Regions from separate parts of the Terribacillus aidingensis genome, predicted to be linked through region 2. Evidence: riboswitches for the same ligand, from Rfam matches in the RefSeq annotation. Region 2 holds a riboswitch; each other region holds the start of a gene.
What was found. Region 2 has a riboswitch for cyclic di-GMP ahead of ABXS78_RS13865 (hypothetical protein). Riboswitches for the same ligand answer to the same signal wherever they lie in the genome.

Region 1: it holds a riboswitch for cyclic di-GMP, as region 2 does, so the genes downstream of both, ABXS78_RS05125 (HD domain-containing phosphohydrolase) here and ABXS78_RS13865 (hypothetical protein) in region 2, are expected to answer to the same signal.
Region 3: it holds a riboswitch for cyclic di-GMP, as region 2 does, so the genes downstream of both, ABXS78_RS02885 (hypothetical protein) here and ABXS78_RS13865 (hypothetical protein) in region 2, are expected to answer to the same signal.

Annotation. Positions count from the first base shown of each region.
Region 1 covers NZ_CP159996.1:932,857-935,977, reverse strand. Annotated here, with positions in the region: gene ABXS78_RS05130 (PrkA family serine protein kinase) at 1-222, opposite strand, end outside; gene ABXS78_RS05125 (HD domain-containing phosphohydrolase) at 319-1,341, opposite strand; cyclic di-GMP riboswitch class I at 1,396-1,481, opposite strand; partial or broken gene ABXS78_RS05120 (helix-turn-helix transcriptional regulator) at 1,553-1,756, opposite strand; gene trmL (tRNA (uridine(34)/cytosine(34)/5-carboxymethylaminomethyluridine(34)-2'-O)-methyltransferase TrmL) at 1,919-2,392, opposite strand; gene ABXS78_RS05110 (amidase domain-containing protein) at 2,448-3,121, opposite strand, start outside.
Region 2 covers NZ_CP159996.1:2,632,214-2,635,334, reverse strand. Annotated here, with positions in the region: gene ABXS78_RS13870 (glycosyltransferase) at 1-429, opposite strand, end outside; gene ABXS78_RS13865 (hypothetical protein) at 426-1,199, opposite strand; cyclic di-GMP riboswitch class II at 1,238-1,321, opposite strand; gene ABXS78_RS13860 (glycosyltransferase family 2 protein) at 1,362-3,121, opposite strand, start outside.
Region 3 covers NZ_CP159996.1:511,138-514,258, forward strand. Annotated here, with positions in the region: gene ABXS78_RS02875 (HAMP domain-containing methyl-accepting chemotaxis protein) at 1-201, opposite strand, end outside; gene ABXS78_RS02880 (hypothetical protein) at 566-754, shown strand; cyclic di-GMP riboswitch class I at 1,346-1,432, shown strand; gene ABXS78_RS02885 (hypothetical protein) at 1,539-1,907, shown strand; gene ABXS78_RS02890 (hypothetical protein) at 1,950-2,660, shown strand; gene ABXS78_RS02895 (methyl-accepting chemotaxis protein) at 2,705-3,121, shown strand, end outside.

The sequences.
Region 1 (3,121 bases), 1.7 Mb from region 2:
TTCTTCCAAACCGAATAATGCATCCTTGAAGAAGCTATATTTTTTCACACCATCTTCTTCTTCAATGCCTTTATGCTTGATCATATTATATACACGGGAATGTGCAGATTGAGCAAGATAAGGCCGGTCTTTCAACAAACGCAGATAATCAGCGAGCGTTCCTTCCCAGTGGAGCTTCTCTTGTTCCTGGCGATACTGCTGTACCTTATCCAATATATTCATCATTCATTAACCTCCCAGGCATTGTTAAACAAAAGGCGATTACCTTAATGTATGCCCAGGGTTTGGCTATCATGCCAGCAAATCCATAAACGACGCTTACGGCTTCTGCTTCCATCCTATTTCCATATACGATTCATTCGTATATTTATCCAGCATGACATCATCAAGCTGAATTGTTTTCTTATCATTAGGGAAAATATGCATAAGCTGTGCCAGTTTCTTCACTATTTTCTTTGGATATGCTTCCGACATTTCCAGCATCAGCTGAATAGCTTCTGCTGCAGGAAGGACTTCCCGATAAGTGCGGGAAAGGGTCAAAGCAGAAAACGTGTCGACGACAGCTAATATTTGCAAATCCACTCCTAGTTCCGGCAAATAAGCACCATCCGGATAGCCTTGTCGATTCAGCCGTTCGTGATGACTTCGCGCATAGCGGCCGAGTAAAGGCTCACCTGCCTGATGCAGGAGTGTCTCTCCTTTGACCGTATGTGTTTGTACAATCTCATATTCCTCTTTTGTCAGTGACGTTGTTTTATCAAGAATTTCCCGAGGTATATCAAGCTTGCCGATATCGTGAAATAAATATCCTGTTGCACAAAGATCCAGCTGAACGACATTCATATGATAAGCGAGCATCGTGCCGATCACAAAAACGTCCAAGGAATGGATGAAAGCGTACGGATCTCTTTGCTCAAGCATATGCCAAAGACTGCTTCTTCCCATCGTCTTCAGGCTTTTGATATACAAATCCTTCAAGAAACGGATGCTTTCTTCCTCATAAAGCAGTTTTCCATAGCGGTACTCAAAAGCGATATAAGATAGATTTGTGTAAAAATGCTTTTCCATACTCCGCTTATATGTTGCTTGATGATCCATTTCTTTCTCTTGCAGCTGCAGGATCATCTGCTGGAGACGATCAGCCTTACTGAATAGATCAGCAGTTTCCTCTTCCGCCGTTTCCACGATGACGGACGGCACTCTGTTGTGCTTCAGCCGTTCCAGTAAAGCTGCAGTAATGACTGTTCCTTTATCCAGTTTTGTCTTGTCTGCCAGAACAATGTCACTGCCCAAAAAATCACCTAGTAGTATATCTTGGATGCGTTTACGTTTTAAGATCAATTTCATTCTCCTTTTTCAAAAAAAGCTGCCACATCTGGCAGCCTGAGAATCCATTTTCGCAACTGGCTGGCATAGAATCTCATTCCTTAGCCCCTCAAGTTTTGCGTAACTGCCTTTCAACAGTGCTGCCGTATATGTATGTAATTGTTTCCTGGTTGTGTTCTGCTGACAAATCAAGCAGCTTATAATAGTCCTCTTTTGTTGGCAGAAGGTCCACCATTTCCACATTCAGTGCTATCGCCAACTTACTGATGCCCACAAAAGAAATATTTCGCTTACCGTTTTCAATATCGGAGTAGTACGATCGATTAAAACCCGCCATGCCAGCCAATTCCTCCTGTGTCAGCATCTGTTTTTTTCTCAGATATCGAAGCTTATCCCCAAATGCCCGAAGCAATAGCGTGTAATCTCTCATATTATTCATGCACTCCATTATACCTCGTTACCTCAGTAAATCCACCGGATATAAGTGACATTAGTATAATGCTACCAAATAAAACAGGTTAAAGTACTATATTTACTCCCTTTCATCCATGTCTAAACAACTATAAAAAATAAACTGCACACAAGGTGCAGTTTAGGATAACCCATCGAAGCCCTGCTGACGAAGAGCTTCATAAATGATAATTGCAGCAGTATTAGACAGATTCAAAGATCGAACTTTATCTGTCATATGAATACGAAGGCATTGCTCCTCTTTTCCTACTAGCAAATCCTTTGGAATGCCAGTCGACTCCCGTCCGAAAACGAATAGCAGATCTTGATCTGTGTTACTGAAATCATAATCTGAATAATGCTTGGTACCGAAGTTTTCTATATAATAAAAGACACCTTCCGGAAATTTTTCATATAACTCTTCTATACTATCGTAGTAATGGATATCCACGTCATGCCAATAATCCAATCCTGATCTTCTCAGCATTTTGTCATCCGTCGAGAAACCAAGCGGACGAATCAGATGCAAAGCCGTATCTGTCGCAAGGCAGGTACGAGCAATGTTCCCTGTATTAGCTGGAATTTCTGGCTGGAATAGTACGATATGTCTTGGCATATACTTTCACCTCTGCTTTTCTACTTTCAACCTTACCAGTATAGCATAGCAGAGATCATAGCCCAATCTGGAAAAATTTATATACAACGTTCTTTGTATATGCCGGGGAATCAACGTAAGCCCAATGACGCATTCTGCTGTTGGCAGTATGAGCATTCACCAATGGCTCACCCTGCGCGTTCCGGGCTACCACTATCGTATTGTGATTGTAGTTCCCATCACCCTCAAAATCATAGCAAATCACATCCCCAGGCCGCAGCAGTCTTGCATCGGCTACTTCCTTGCCTCGTAACCCTTGTTTTGATCCGCTCAAATACCACCGCAAAGCATTCGCCACTGTAAAACTATAGCTCCAATTTTCTCCATTAAACCACCATCCTGAATTCCGATCCGGTTCTCCCCGCATTGGTGCTCCGCCCGCCCGCAGGCACTGGGAAACGTAATTTGTACAGTCTACTTCAAATTTCTTATAGGCAGGGTTATAATCATTCCACCATCGCTCGGCATACTGAACCGCCGCTCGTCTGTCGTAGGTGAATTGCCGGTCAAAATCCTGATCATTGCTTTCATAGACGACAAGTCCCTGGACATGAGGCTGAACAGCATCCTCTACTCGCTCATCATGAATAATCTGCCCATCACGCATACGTGCTATATGTGTATGCACTTCTTCTTCATGATACGTAGCATGCTGCTTATGCACGAGAAAAGTTGCACATAAGCGGTAGG
Region 2 (3,121 bases):
ACTGTCTTCAGCGGGCTGATTATCTGCATCAAAGACAATGAAATAATCGGATGTCGTTACAGATAACCCATAATTAAGTACTCTTGATTTTCCTTTCGGAGACCCAGGAGGGACTTTTAAATAATGTATACGGGAGAAAGTACTGCTGAATTTTTGAATGATCTCGGCTGTGTCATCTGTAGAGGAATCATCCAAAACATAGACATCCAATGCTCCTGGGTATTTTAGTCGAATCATGGCTTCTAAAGTCTGCTTTATCACGACTCCTTCATTATGCGCAGGAATTAAAACAGCAATAGAAGGATAGGACGGTAAAGTAATTTCTTCTTTCCTTTTCAATCGCTGTAAAACGCCGGCGATTGTAAGAATGGAATAATAGATGAGTAGAATCCAGAAAAAGGCCATAACTGCTACTAGAATAATCTTCATCCTGCTGCTCCTTTGAATGGCTGGGTTATCTCTAAGATAGATTCTATCTCTTCCTCCAGTACAGTTTCACATATGAGAGGAGGATCAATTAGATTAAATTGATTCCGAAGTTTACCCATCAATCTGTCAATTACGATTTGACACCCTGCTTCATTGGTGTTCTGAAGGAAGATAAGGAATTGCTCTTCTTTTACTTGTGTGACTAAGTCGAATTCGGCGCGTATCGAGCTTAAAATCCCCTCACTTACAATGTGGGAAATAGAGTTTGTTGTTTCTAGCACTTTATCAGGAGTAACGATGGAAGCAAAAACATAATAATTTTGTTCATTACGTCGTTTCGTCCCGGTCGAAATCAACTTCACACGACTCTTAAATTCAGTCAAAGTTAGTAATTGGGAAGAACCAGCATATTTTTCAAGTGCTTGGATCTTCTCTTTTAATGCTATATTTTCGTTACGATAGCGTGATGTTATTCCATAGGTAAGCCAAATTAAAACCATACTAACAGTTACGAGAATATGGCGAAGCAAATAATAAACCTGTTCTGTCAAAGATGCATGCGTGAATAATGCATAGAAAAGTAGAAAGAAACCAAAAGAAAGACTAAGCATAAGCAACGTGATAAATTGTCTGGCAAAGCTTCCGGCGTGGATGGAAAAAATGGCTAAAAGCAGAATTGAACCATCGGTCAAAGGAATAGAGGACGATGCTGTAAAGGATAATGCCATAAAACTACATAAAAGAAATGTCAACAAGATCCGGAGTTGCATGTAAAACCTACTTTCTTATTCAAAATAAAAAACAACCGCCAATAAAATGGCGGTTGCACTAGTAGCTCTTCTTTACCCAAGTGCCCACATACAGATAAAGAGTCGAAGCTTCATTTTCTATTGTCATAATATATCATTTATTGTTTAGATGTCCATATTTATTTACGCAGTATCCGATTCAGCTGTCTCGGTCAGGAATCGCAAACCTGCTAAATATTTTCGTCCGCGTTTTTGCACCCATTGGACACGTACATCACTTTCGCGGAAGCTGTTGTGATTGGCGTGCAGACGCAGTACTTGACCTGGTTTAATCGGTTTCTTCAGTTCGATTTGGCAGCCGCTCAGACTGTAATCAATAAGAGTGGTTTCTATTTTACCAGTATCAGCAAAATAGAGGACGCCAGGAACCGAGATTGTTTCCCTGATGCTCTGCCGCTCGGATTGTTTTGGTTCGACTTGTGTTTGACGGAAGAAGCGGGAAACTGCATGCAATAGTGTTGAATTTACATATTCCCTGCTCGTATATATGTCTGGTGCATCGACGAACAGGAGTTTGATAAGGGCACGGTACTGTTCCTGCGTGACATCCTGGAAGGATACGCCTGCATAATAGCTTTTTCCTTGCTGGGAAACCCAATGCTTGTGAAGCTTCAAGCCTTGCAGCGGACCTGAGGAAAGCGTCAGCGGACTTCCGGCTGACAGCAGATGGGCTGCTTTTGCATCAAGCAGTTCCAGCCTTGCGCCATATTCGCTTAAGTCAATGATTCGTATGGGATGCTTCTTCTCATCAAGACTATTCAGAAGCTCTGCTTCCAGCGTCACATCAAAGCGCTCTGCTTCTCGGAAGCGCGGCCGTTCCACCGAAATGATCAAAGCCATGACAAGTGCGACAGCATTGTATAGCACCCAGAAAATATTGATATAGAGCATTTCGACATTTTCGTAAATCTGTATAGGGGTAAACAAATCTATTCCGATCATAATCATACTAGCAATGCTCATTGCAAGCAGAATCACATATGGTGTGCTTGTCCGCCAGAGAAAATGCCGGCGATTATTCACTATTCCTTTGCGGGTAACATTGAATTTGATCGATTTTCGGAAGAATAGTTCCGTTAGAACAGATACAGCCATGTAAGGGGCGAGTGCCACCTCATAAATGTGACTCCAAATCGTCGTCCTTTTGTTATCTGCCATGCGGCGGAACGCGAGCTGTGACGATAGGAACGCCGGCAGCCAGAACAGCAATAGAGTCGAGAAATCGGTTTGCAGACTATAGATGGAGAACAGCAGGAACAGCAATGGTGCCAGTAAATACACCATCTTATAGATACCGAAGAACCAATAATGTATTCCATCCATGTACAGCAAGCGCTGCATGAAGCTCAGACCTTTGATTGTGAGCGGATTCCATTTACGGATGACTTGGATATTGCCTCGGCACCAGCGGTCGCGCTGCTTTAGAAGGTCGGCGTACGTTTCAGGGGATAAGCCAACAGCTAATGCTTCATTCACAAAGACTGTTTTTTGCCCATTTGTCTGGAGAAGCATGCCTGTTGCCATATCCTCGGTTATGACGCCCGTTGCGAAACCCCCGATTTCCTCCAATGCAGTTCGGCGGAACAAAGCATTGCTTCCGACATACATCGTTGCATTGAAGCGATCCTTTCCTTCCTCCAAACGGCGCATGAAGAAGTCTTGTTCATTCGTAATATTATCCTCGAAGAACAGATTGTACTGGAATGCGTCTGCATTATAGAATACTTGCGGTGCCTGGACGAATGAGACTTTATTATCGGTAAAGTAGCCGAGCGTGCGTTCAAGGAAATTGGCGCGCGGTACCATATCAGCATCCATCGTGACGATGATCTCGCCGTCTGTTTTAGTCATCGCATGGTTCAGATTCCCGGCTTTTTGATGCT
Region 3 (3,121 bases), 1.5 Mb from region 2:
GAGAAAACCTCTTTCATCATTCGATAAGCCAGCTAGTCTATACTGGACATGTTTGATTTTGTTTTGAAACTCCATTTTATCCTTTAGGATATCATTCTTCTCTGTAATGGAAGAATTGATGAAGATGGAGGAAACCCCAATTAGTAATAAGGAAAATATTAAAATTGAAATTATACCAAGAAGTTTTGTTTTGATTTTCACGATTAAATTCCTTTCTAATAAAAAAAGCTCTACATATTAATTAGCTGCTTAAAACTATTAAGGCTCCCAAACCAAGATATTTCTTTCTGATTAATTAATATGCACGGTATATATATCGACCAACCTAGGCAATCTTAAAGGCTCTTACGAGATATAACAAGAGAGCTAGGTGTTTCAGTTGAATTAAAAAGCTACAGATTAATCTGTAGCTCACTAAAATTGTTAAATAACTGCCTCTTTCATGTCGATTAGCGTCAATAATGATCGTTCTCATTAACAGCCTGTTTACAATGAATTGACCTCTTCTTAACAGTCCTCTGGTATCTTACTTATGTACCTTAATTTTCTAAAGGGAGAGGTTTCAATGCTGAAAAAATGGATGGTAGCATTGGGAATGGTTTCAGTTCTTATGTTGGCGGCATGTAATGATGGTGACGATGAAGATCCAGCTGATGATGAGCAAATGGAGGAACAAGAGCAAGAACAGGAACAAGATCAAGATCAAGAGCAAGATACTGATGATAGAGAAGAAGATACAGATCAATCTGAATAATATATAGTGGCTGAAAGGCGTTCCTTTGTGGTTCGCCTTTTTTAAATTCAGTACTACATGAACACCCATTTAGAATTAAAGTGGTGCACTATAAAAACATTCTTTTATTAGTGAAAGTAATGAGTGGTAGGAATAAGACATATAGGCAGTTACTAGCCTCTCAAGTGTACAGCTTTACAAGAGGCAATTTTTTCCGTTTTGAAAAAAGCTAATCGAGTAGTACCCAGCCAATTGAGATTGAGAAACAGAGGTGAGATTTTTTGGTTAACAATTATATTTGGAATATTGATTAAATGTTTGTATGGGGACTCTCTTATTCTTTTGAACTAGCTGGAACGATACTATATCGTGAACATCTTTAAACATTTAACAATTTCTATTTAAATTGTCTGTAGTTGACCGATATAAGGGAGGCAGGTGGTTTTAATGCATAGTAAATAAGACCTTCGAAAACATCCTTTAAGTGGTGGTTGATGAATTAATATACCTATAAATAGGGGAATTAGTTATAATTAGACAAGAAAATATGAGTAATTTATAATGCGAAAGGGAACGTGAAGTTGTGGCGTGGTGTATTTAGAACTATAAATCAAAATTATTAGGCAAACTTATCGAAAGATAGGGACGCAAAGCTACGAGTCTAATATCCGTATGGATAATGATAGTCGGGTTGCCAAGTATGAAATTATATCATTGGCTATCCTTGTCTATATTAGGATAGCTTTTTTCACACTTAAGCGGTAATTATAGTTTTACCAGGCCTATAGAAAAAGGAGCGAACGAAATGATAGTAGTAGATAAAAAGAAGTATAAGATGGCGATTGATGAAAATTCCAAAGAAGTACATGTCCAGGTGCATGGATTAATGAGGGAGGAAGATGCAGAAGGATATATGGTCGATTTGCAGGATACGATCAATAAAGTATCTAGAAAGGATTATACTTTTGTTGTCGATGGAACTCATCAAACACCTGTACCTTCGAAGGTTGTACCGCAGTTGGAACAAACAATGCAATTCTATTCTACTTTAGGTTTTAAAGATACAATTGTAATAAAACCTTCTTCTAAAATCGCTCAAGTGCAAATTAGGAACGCCCTTGAAAGAATTGAATTCACGGGAAGGTTTATGGATAAAGTAAATCATTCTATGTAACATCCGGTTCGCCAAATTTGCAGTGAAAAGGGAGATTAAAACATGCAAGCAACACAGGAATTGTATACATATGAAATTTTAACAAAGAATCAAACAGAAATGATTCAAAAAGCTGCCGAATGTCTTGCCCGTACATTTATTGGTGTAGATGTTGCAGGGAAATGGGTTCAGGAACCGATGGTTGGACAATTAAGTATAGCGTATGAAGATTTCTATGCTTTTACCAAGGATTATTTGGATTCAACTGTAGACCAAGGATATTGCGCAGTCGCTCTAGACACTGATAATCATGTTGTAGGTGTACTTGCCGGTGATACCAATGCACCCGAAATTATCGGAGAGGATGTATTCGAAGGTTCTTTCTATGATATGAATGTTATTCTTCACGTACTGGAAGACGTAGATAAACGCTTTATCGAAGACTATAAAAGACGTAGCGGAAAAGATATTTCCGATGGGGATATGTTGCACCTATTTATGTTGGGCGTGATAGCTGAACAAGAGCGTCATGAAGTAATTAAGCAATTAGGAAATAGATTGATTACAAAAGCAGCGAAGCAGGGGCTGAAGGCAGTAGTGGGCGAAGCGACAAACCCTAAATCGATTCGTGTGATGGAAAAATATCACAACATGAAAAAATACCAAGATATCGAAGGTAATCATATTGTTCATATGTATAAAGACAATAGCAAACTGCAAGCCATTCCTGCGAATGTAGCTGATGGAACATACATTATTATAAGAGAACTATAAAAATATAATTCTGATTGAAACAGAAAGTAGGAGTTTAATTTATCATGGAATTTTACTTGATAGGAATAATAGTCATTCTATTGATAGCTTTAGGTTATTTTGCTTATCAATATGTTGCACTGAAACGTCGTGCACAATTTAACACTTCAGGCAGTGGCGATGAAATTATTTTAAATCGCACTGGGAATGAGCAGCAGCTTGAGAACTTCAGCCATATAGAAAAGAAACTACTATCGTTATCAAAAGATGTGAATGAAAAAGGCGTAAATCTTGCGGAAACAGGTGAATATGCTTCTGAACAAGCTGATATTGTCAGAGCAGCAATTGACGAGGTAGGCAGAGGATTAGAGAAACAATTAGTAGCCACAGAAGAAAGTGCTGCCTCCATGGAAGAAATGACACAAGCGATAGAAAATTTATCAGTTAGATCTAATCAGATTTCAGAACAATCCATTACTACG